DNA from 3 places in the Neobacillus sp. GCM10027624 genome. Region 2 is predicted to be linked to each of the others. Evidence: predicted binding sites of a transcription regulator. Region 2 holds the regulator's gene; each other region holds the start of a gene.
What was found. Region 2 encodes Rex, which represses fermentation and respiration genes when NADH is low (regulators of the CRP and FNR family bind a similar motif). Its sites were predicted from a motif close to TTGTGAAATATTTCACAA; they were not measured.

Region 1 (3,290 bases), on a different contig from region 2:
GCCCTGATTTCATCCACCACTTCATCTCTTGATAAAGTGGTACAGGCGCAGATGGCTTCTTTTTGAGCTGTTTCCACAAAAGCGGAACCGAGTGTGTGCTGCAAGAGATCAGCTACAAGCGGTTTACAACCCCCGCAGGATCTAGAAGCACTCGTACACGCTTTGATTGCATCCACCGATGTGCAGCCTTGCTGCTGTATCGCTTGAACAATCGTTCCTTTTGTTACCCCGTTACAACCGCAAATCATTTCATCATCGCTCATAACGGTGACTAGACTGCTGCCTGCTGCCTCATGCAATGGTTGTAAAATCGAAACCTTTTCCGTGTCGGCAATATCCGCTTTCTTTTGAATCATCGAAAACAACCGATTCCCTTCGCTGCTATCACCAAACAATACAGCACCAACTATTTGATCTCCGCTCAATACAATTTTCTTGTAAATATTGTCCTGTTCATCGAAGACTTTGATTGCTTTTTTTCCTTCTCCCTCGATGAAGTCCCCGGCAGAAAATACTTCTACCCCCGAAACCTTCAACTGAGTGGATAAAACGGAGCCTTTATATGGATTCGTTTCAACGCCACAGACGGATTTCGCTAATACTTTTCCTTGTTCATACAATGGAGCTACTAGACCATAAACCATTCCATTATGCTCAGCACATTCGCCCACTGCATATACATGAGGAATATTGGTTTGCAGATAGTCATTCACTACAATTCCTCGATTGACACCTAGACCGCTTTCCCTTGCCAACCCAGTATTTGGCTTAATTCCAACAGCCATAACAACCAAATCGGCTTCGAGTTCTGTTCCGTCACTAAACCTTAAACCTTCAACTCGCTCATTCCCAAAAATCTCTTGGGTTTGTTTTTCGAGTAAAAACTTCATTCCTTGTTTTTCTAGTTCTGCTTGTAATAGTTTGCCTGCCGTCGAATCGAGTTGGCGTTCCATCAAGTACGGGGCAAGATGGATGACATAAACTTCCATTCCTAAGTTTAATAGCCCCCTTGCCGCTTCAATTCCTAATAAGCCTCCCCCAATCACAGCCGCTTTTTTATATTTTTTTGAGGCTTCAAGCATCACTTCAGTGTCCTTGATATCGCGAAAAGCCGTAACTCCTTCTTTCTCCACCCCCGGTATTGGAAGGATGAAGGGCATTGATCCAGTTGCTAAAATCAACTCATCATAAGGTTCCACTCGCCCTAAGTCCGTTACCACAACTTTTTTCGCTGAATCAATTTGACTTACGGTCTCACCAGTAAATAGTTGAATATTGTTCTCTCGATACCAGTACCAGTCATTTAACGTAATATCCTTCACGTCTGTGTCCCCTTGCAATACCTTTGAAAGGAGAATTCTATTGTAGTTGGGATGCGGTTCGCTCCCAAAAATAGTAACCTCAAAAGCTTCCTTTGAAAGTTTTAAAATTTCTTCAATGGCTCTGACTCCAGCCATACCATTCCCAATGAGAATCAACTTTTTCTTTTCCACTGGATATTCCTCCCTTTGAAAGTTTCTTCACAAACTATAACACAGCGCAATCAAAATATGACTTAACGTGTAAGGTTTCCTAACATTTAATTTTAAGAATTTTTTCAAAATATTATTTACAACAAAAAACCTGGGTCACTATGCCCAGGCATCGTTCACGTTTATTTAATTGACCAGAAAATCTACAATCGGACTCACTCTAACGGCACTCACTTTGAACCCTGGCATTTTGCAGTCAGGATCTAGTTCATCGGAAACAAGGAGATTGACATTTTGCGAATCTGCCCAATGAAACGGAACGAAGACCGTATCATGACGAATCGATTCTGACCATTTGCTTCGGACCATAATACTTCCCCTTCTCGATTCAATTTTCACTATGGACTGATCCGAAATACGGTACCTTTTTGCTGTGACTGGATGAATTTCCATGAATGCCTCTACATTTCTAGCTGCTAAGCCGGCACTTTTTCTCGTTTGGACACCGGTTAAGTAATGAGACATGACGCGGCCAGTTGTAAAATACAGAGGAAACTCATCGTTTATCTTTTCCTTCTGAATAACAGGGTCGTTTGGCACAACCACCATAGCTGCCTTGCCATCTTCATGAGCAAAAGAGCTTTCAAACAGCAACATTGTCCCTTTATGTTCATTGTCTGGACATGGCCAAAGAATGCCTCCTTCTTTTCTAATCCGTTCATATGTGATCCCGTAATAATCCGCGATTCCACCGCGGCTGGCGATTCTTAATTCATTAAATATTTCTTCTGCGGACGAAAATGAAAAATACCTGCCCTTACCTAACACCTTGGCAATTTCACATATTATTTGCCAGTCGTGTTTTACTTCACCCGGACATGGATAGCTTGCTTCCCTTAAGGTCACCCGCCCCTCTACATTCGTCATTGTTCCTTCATCCTCTAAATACGATGAGGTTGGTAAGATTAAATCTGCTAATCTCGCAGTCTCTGAAAAAAACAAATCGACCGCTACAAAGAATTTTAATTTTTCAATCGCTTCTTTCACAAAATCGGCGTTTGGATTGGAGACAAGCGGATTGGAGCACATTAAAAAAAGCCCAGTGATTTCACCTTCATGGATTTTTTCCATCATTTCATAGGCAGAAACTCCTTTTCTCGGCAATTCATCCTTGTTGATCCCCCACACACTAGCAATATAGGCCCGATGTTCCTCGTTTTCAATCGAGCGATACCCAGGGAGCTGGTCTGCTTTCTGTCCATGTTCTCTTGCACCTTGACCATTACCCTGCCCAGTAATCGCAGCGTAACCGGAATTGGGTTTTCCAATTTTTCCGGTAGAAATAAGAATATTCAGTAAATTACGGACAGCCATCGCTCCATCTGTTTGCTGTTCTACCCCTCTTGCCGTAAAAATCATTCCAGATGCTTCTTTGCCAAACATGACTGCCGCTTGTCGAATTTTTTCGTGCTGCACCCCTGTTATTTCTTCAATTTCTTCTAAGTTTAGAGACAAGACATGGTCTTTCACTCTTTCATACCCTGTGGCCCGTTCTTTGACAAATGTTTTATCAACATAGTTTTCTTCGATGATTACCTTTAATAATCCATTTGCTAGTGCTGCGTCCGTACCCGGTTTTAGTTTTAAATGAAGGTCTGCCAAGTTGGTTGTAGCTGTTTCCCGTGGATCAATTGCAATAATGTAGGCACCATTCTCTTTCGCTTTTTCAAAATACGGCATAATCGTCGGCTGGCATTCGGCGATATTCGTGCCCGCTAGAATGATGCAGCGGGTAAAAGGAACTTCCGACAAGCTGTT
Region 2 (3,290 bases):
GCTCATATTTGCTTGTATCTGCGATTGCAGCAGGGTCAGCCATTTGTTCTTCAAGCTGCCTCAAACTTTTTTCCATCGCGCGCAATGATTCAAATACAGTCAGCATTTCTTCCCAAATGGACAAATTAGACTCTAATCCTGTATTTTGCGCTAAATACCCAATGGTCACTTCTTTTGGCTTGATGATTTCTCCGCCATCATGTGACAGGTGTCCAGCAATAATCTTTAACAACGTCGACTTTCCCGCACCGTTTCGTCCAACTAAAGCGACACGGTCCCGTGTTTGTAATTCTAGTTTTATATTCGATAAAATAAGGTCAGCACCATAATATTTTGCTAATTGATTCACTTGCAATAAAATCATTGTTTTTTCACCTCTATTACATAGAACTAGTGTACCGTATTCCTAGAGTGTCGGCAATAAAACGCAGGCCGCAAAGGGCGCATCTGCCGAAAATGTTGGGAAAATGTTAAAAATATAAGAATGATTCGCTCAAAGTTTCACACACATAGACTGAAAAATAGTGTATGATTTGAAAGGAGGAATTTTTTATATGGCAGAATTTACTCACTTTAATGAAGAGGGCAGAGCGAAAATGGTGGACGTTAGTGATAAACCGGAAACTGCCCGCACCGCATTAGCTCATTCCAGTATTACCGTCAGTAAAGAAATATTTGGTAAAATTACCCACAATGAGATGAAAAAAGGAGATGTCCTGGCAGTCGCACAGGTTGCTGGTATTATGGCGGCCAAAAAGACATGGGACATTATACCGATGTGTCATCCGATTCCATTAACAGGGGTGAATATTTCTTTTTCCTGGGAACCTGATCAGCAAGAGATGTATAAATTAGGTATTGCCGTATCCGTTAAAACAAAAGGGAATACAGGTGTTGAAATGGAAGCGCTAACAGCTGCATCTGCTTGTGCGCTGACCGTTTATGATATGTGTAAAGCAATTGATAAGGGCATGGTGATTGGACCGACTTATTTAGTAGAAAAAACCGGCGGCAAAAACGGCGATTTTAAAAGAACTAATGTTTTTTAAAACATGAACGAAACTATTTATGCGGGGGTGCAGGAGGAATATGACAAACGAAACAATGAAAATTCCACAAGCAACAGCAAAGCGACTACCCTTATATTATCGATTTATTCAAAATCTGTATGCTTCAGGGAAACAAAGAGTTTCCTCAGCAGAATTAAGTGAAGCGGTAAAAGTGGATTCAGCAACAATCCGCAGGGATTTTTCCTATTTTGGCGCCCTTGGGAAAAAAGGTTATGGCTACAATGTGAATTATTTATTGACCTTTTTCCGAAAGACATTGGACCAGGATGAATTAACAAAGGTTGCGTTAATCGGCGTTGGTAATCTTGGAACAGCATTTTTAAACTATAATTTTTTAAAAAATAATAATACAAAAATTACGTGCGCCTTTGATGTAGACCCGAATAAAATGGGTACAACCATCGGTGATGTCCCAGTCTATCATATGGATGATTTGGAGAAGTATATTACAGAGGAAAATATTCAGGTTGCGATTCTAACCGTTCCGGCTCCGGTGGCGCAGATCATTACGGATCGGCTTGTGAGTGCTGAGGTGAAAGGAATCTTAAATTTCACACCCGCCCGTTTAAATATACCATCTTCCATCAGGGTTCATCACATCGACCTTGCTGTAGAGCTTCAATCACTTGTTTACTTTTTAAAGCATTACCCAACAGCGGAAATTGCAGAATAAATTTGAGAATCAACCTTTCCATAAAAATGGGAAGGTTTTTTTATTTGATAAAACAAAGCCACCTTTACAACGTAACAGTGTTATGTTACATTAAGAATAAGAAAGGGGCCATTACAATGAACGAGGAGTTAATATCGAAAAAAGAGTTATTGGAATTAGCAGGAATCTCCTATGGGCAGCTGTATAGGTGGAAACGGAAGGACTTGATCCCGGAGGATTGGTTTATCCGGAAATCAACGTTTACCGGACAGGAAACCTTTTTTCCAAAAGAAAAAATCTTAGATCGAATCAATAAAATTCAAACGATGAAAGAAAATCTATCACTGGATGAACTTGCCGATATGTTTTCTCCCAATATATCTGACTTAAATTTAACTAAAGATGATTTAATAAGGCGTAACATTGTTTCAGAAACGGTTATAAATTTTTACTTAGAGAATGAAAATGGCAGTTTACAATTTAATTTTTCAAGAATGCTTGAAGTGTTTGTGTTAGAAAAGCTGTTGCAATCAGGTCAAATTAATCTCGAAGAAGGAAAAATGGTACTCCAGGTGTTAAAGGATCAAACATCAATGATCAAGCAAAAAAGTGCCGAACTGGTGATTACGAGAAAGTTGGGGGTATCCTCCTGTCTTTTGTTAATCAATACAGAGTCCTTTCATTTTGAACGAGGAATGAAAATTGTTGCTCAGCTGTCGCTAATGGCCTGTATGGAAGAAGTGAAATCGAAATTATTATAAAGGAGAATGGGAATGGAGATGCAAAAAAAGGGGGACCTGGTTATAAATGGCTTCGGGGCATCGAATGGCGGACAGTTTCATCAGGTAACACTCAACGGAAAGGGAACGGTAAACAGCGATGTCGAATGTAAGGGATTTGAATGTAATGGAACAGGGACGGTCAAGGGGAACATCCACACTGAAACGGCCAAAATTAATGGGATGGCCAAAATAGGTGGAACCGTTGCGGCTAAAGACCTTTCTATTGATGGCACTGCAAAGATTGGAAAAAACCTATTAGTTGAAAAACTTAAGGTTTCAGGAAAAGCTTCTGTTGGCGGCAAAGTTAAAGCAGAAGAAATAAAGGTAAAAGGTAAGCTGACAGTGGAAGAGGATTGTGAGGCAGAACTTTTCAATGCTGAATCGATGTTTACGATTGGCGGCCTGTTAAATGCGGATGAAGTGGATATTAAGATTTTTGGAGAGTGCCAGGCGAAGGAAATTGGCGGGCAATCGATTGTTGTGAAATATAAGCCGTCTTGGCTGGGATTATTTAAATCTCTTTTTCAAACTCAATTAAGGGTGGAAATCATTGAGGGTGATACGATCCACCTTGAAAATACGAAGGCTGCGGTAGTGCGGGGAAACCATGTAACCATTGGCCAAAATTGTCAAATTGACGTTGTCGAATATACAGATGAACTTTCTATTGATTCAAGTGCTGTTGTGGGCGAAAGCAAAAAAATGTAATGAGGGGGGATAAGGGAGATGAAAAGTAAAGAAAATCTGATTATTAACGGCTCAGGGAGCTATCCCGGCGGAAGATAT
Region 3 (3,290 bases), on a different contig from region 2:
TTGACCGGCATCAAGCACCCTTGGAATTCCGTTGATATCACCTAAATCTAGCTTATTGTATCGATATTTTGCACAACCGGCAGTTAAAATGATCGTATCTTTCGGAAGTTCCTCGGCAAACTCTTTATAATAAGTTCTGCTCTTATGGCGGCCATCACAGCCAGCCATTACAAAGAATCGTTTAATATCGCCATTTTTCACAGCTTCTACAACTTGATCAGCTACTTGCGCTACTTGATTATGCGCAAATCCTCCAACAATTTCACCTTTTTCAATTTCTACTGGTGGTTGGCATTTCTTTGCATGCTCAATTATAACGGAGAAATCTTTAGTACCATCTTCATTTTTAGGAATATAGGTTACATCCGGGACAGCAGTTGCCCCAGTTGTATACATTCTTCCTTTATAAGATTCCCTTGGTGGTACAATACAGTTTGTTGTCATTAAAATCGGACCGTTAAAGCTCTCGAATTCACGAGTTTGTTCCCACCATGCATTTCCGTAGTTACCGACAAAATGGTCATATTTTTTGAATGCTGGATAATAGTGCGCTGGAAGCATTTCACTATGTGTATACACATCTACTCCCGTACCTTCCGTTTGTTTTAATAACTCTTCCATATCTTTCAGATCATGACCGCTAACTAAAATTCCCGGATTTTGACGTACACCAATGTTTACTTTTGTCATTTCAGGATGACCATACGTTGATGTATTTGCTGTATCTAATAGCTCCATGGCATGAACACCGTACTTTCCACATTCCATTGAAAGTTCGATCAATTGTTCCATACTTACGGAATCATCTGTAATCTTTGCTAGTGCTTTTTGCATAAACGCATTTAGCTCTTCATTTTCATAGCTAAGATTTGCTGCATGCTCTAAATATGCTGCCATTCCTTTCAAACCGTAAGTCACTAACTCTCTTAATGAACGAATATCTTCATCTCTTGTAGCTAAAATACTAACTTCTTGAGAAGCAGATTTCATTTCAAGCTCATGATTGGTTTCACGATACCAAGTGACAAAGTCGCTATTATTGTCTAAAGTGTACCCTGCATTTCTGATTGCCGTTTTAATTTCTTCCCGGAGCTTTAGTCCTTCTCTTACTGTATTAAAAAATTCATTTTTATCCCAATTTGCATTTGTAATCGTCATAAAGAGGCCATTTATGATAAACTGATCTGTTTTCTTTTGATTAATCCCGATTTCACGGGCAATTGTATTCACAATCGCTAGTCCCTTAATCGTGTAAATCAATAAATCTTGCATATTTGCTAAATCATCTTTTTTTCCGCATACTCCAACAACTGTACAACCTGTTCCTTTTGAGGTTTCTTGACATTGAAAACAAAACATACTCATTTATACTTTCCTCCAGTGAATGATTTTCAATTTCTAATTCTTCTCTAATTTACTGTGAATGATTGAATAAGTATTATAAGCAATTAGCGATATAATCAACGTGTTTACATCGTTATTGTAAATTCATTTATTCTAAATTTGGAGTGCTTTATGGATCTGTTCACAAACAAGCCAAAAAGATTTGAACACTTCTTGACAAAAAAGGCAAGTGGATGCGGTTTGCATTAAACGCCTAGTTTAATTTTTGGGCCGTTTTAAATGATGACCCCAATCAGGAAGAATATTTTCATTTTGGAGATATAGAGGCCGTCTTTGATGGTGGCAAGATCCCCTTTTAAGTGGATGGACTCAGCGAAAAAGTTAAATAGAAGAAACTCGTCAAAAATAGCCTTCACTCATAAAGAGCAAAGGCTATTTTTCAATGGAAAAGTGAATTTTGCAGAAATGAAGCTTAAAGGGAAATATCCACTAAGAGGCCGACAATTTTTTGTTGTTAAACTCTCAGGGAGTATTCTACGAAATAAAATCTTTTATTTAAAACTTTGTGGAAGGAGTATATTCAGAAAGTATTTATTGTATTGGAGACTTTAAGAATTGAATTGGTATAAATATAAGAATTCATCTATTTCCGGGGTGGAGCTATAAACTAACCTTTTTGCTTTTGCACTGAAAAATCGTTTAGGTCCGGGTCCCATGGCGGATAAAAGGGTTAGGGACACTAGTTTTTATATAAAACTATCATAAAATTATTAAATGTCATGATCAATCCGCTTCTGAGTTTGTTGTGTCTCTGCACTCCCAGCATTCCGCTCGATTCCTCTCCATAATAGATAATTCCTCTCCGCAAGAAATACAAATATCCATTAACAATCCCCCTTTCCGTGTTATTTATTGAAAACCCACAATTTAATATAGTAAATAAGTTGGTAGGATAATTATAACACTAAGTTTTCTGAAAAAAAAGAAAATAAACATATTAATTAAGTTTCATATATTGCAACGGAGGCATTATTTTTTTCTGGGTGGGAAGAGTAATAATTTTTGCAATATTTTTGATAAATGATTAAAATAAAATGAAACATCGTTGTTTATTGAGTAACAAATTTGGTATGAAAGAAAAAAGTTACACCGATTAAAAAAGAGTTAAAATCTAAAATTTATGTATTTCAAACAGAAAGGTGGTAAGAAATGAATGGAAACAAATTTAAAAGCTAATAATGTTTGTTCGTTAACTAAAGTCCTTGCATTGGCTAAGCAAAATCAATTTGCTGTCGGTTCATTTACTCCTAGAGCTACAAAAATGATAGCTCCTATTCTTAGAGCGGCCAAAGAAATGAATTCTGCAGTTATTGTTCAGACTTCTGAGAGGGAGCAAGAACGATATGGAATTAATTTAGAGGAATTTAGCAGAGAGTTTTATCGTGTTATTCAAGAGGAGAATATTAAAATCCCTGCTGTATTACATTTAGATCATACGAAGGACTTAAATGTAATTTCGGAAGCTATCGAAGTTGGTTTTACATCCGTTATGATTGATGCATCAGAGCAACCATTTAAGAAAAATATCGAGATAACAAAAAGGGTTGTGGAGTATGCACATTCAAAAGGCGTAACTGTTGAAGCTGAATTAGGCAAAATTGGGACAACTGACTTTATTGAAACAGACGTTGATGAAGAGCTATTTACAGACCCTGAGGAAGCAAAACAGTTTGTTGAAGAGACAGGAGTTGATGCATTAGCGGTTTCTGTAGGGACTTCACATGGGGTCTATCTCGTTAAAGATCCAAAAATTGATATTGAACGTTTAATTGAAATTCGTGCGTTAACATCTGTGCCTTTAGTATTACATGGCGGTTCAGGCACTCCATCAGAGATAATTAAAAATGCAATTCAAATTCCTAGCGGTGGAATTAGTAAAGTGAATA

Region 1: the regulator Rex is predicted to act here: its motif matches at 1,586-1,603, upstream of nirB (nitrite reductase large subunit).
Region 3: the regulator Rex is predicted to act here: its motif matches at 1,514-1,531, upstream of hcp (hydroxylamine reductase).

What each region holds. Positions count from the first base shown of each region.
Region 1 is NZ_JBHTHD010000002.1:817,339-820,628, forward strand. It holds gene nirB (nitrite reductase large subunit) at 1-1,493, opposite strand, end outside; gene nasC (molybdopterin oxidoreductase family protein) at 1,659-3,290, opposite strand, start outside.
Region 2 is NZ_JBHTHD010000020.1:5,452-8,741, forward strand. It holds gene ACFQZ9_RS26095 (ABC-F family ATP-binding cassette domain-containing protein) at 1-364, opposite strand, end outside; gene moaC (cyclic pyranopterin monophosphate synthase MoaC) at 555-1,049, shown strand; gene ACFQZ9_RS26105 (redox-sensing transcriptional repressor Rex) at 1,090-1,743, shown strand; gene ACFQZ9_RS26110 (YhbD family protein) at 1,860-2,483, shown strand; gene ACFQZ9_RS26115 (polymer-forming cytoskeletal protein) at 2,496-3,212, shown strand; gene ACFQZ9_RS26120 (cytoplasmic protein) at 3,231-3,290, shown strand, end outside.
Region 3 is NZ_JBHTHD010000031.1:12,725-16,014, forward strand. It holds gene hcp (hydroxylamine reductase) at 1-1,359, opposite strand, end outside; gene ACFQZ9_RS29075 (class II fructose-bisphosphate aldolase) at 2,558-3,290, shown strand, end outside.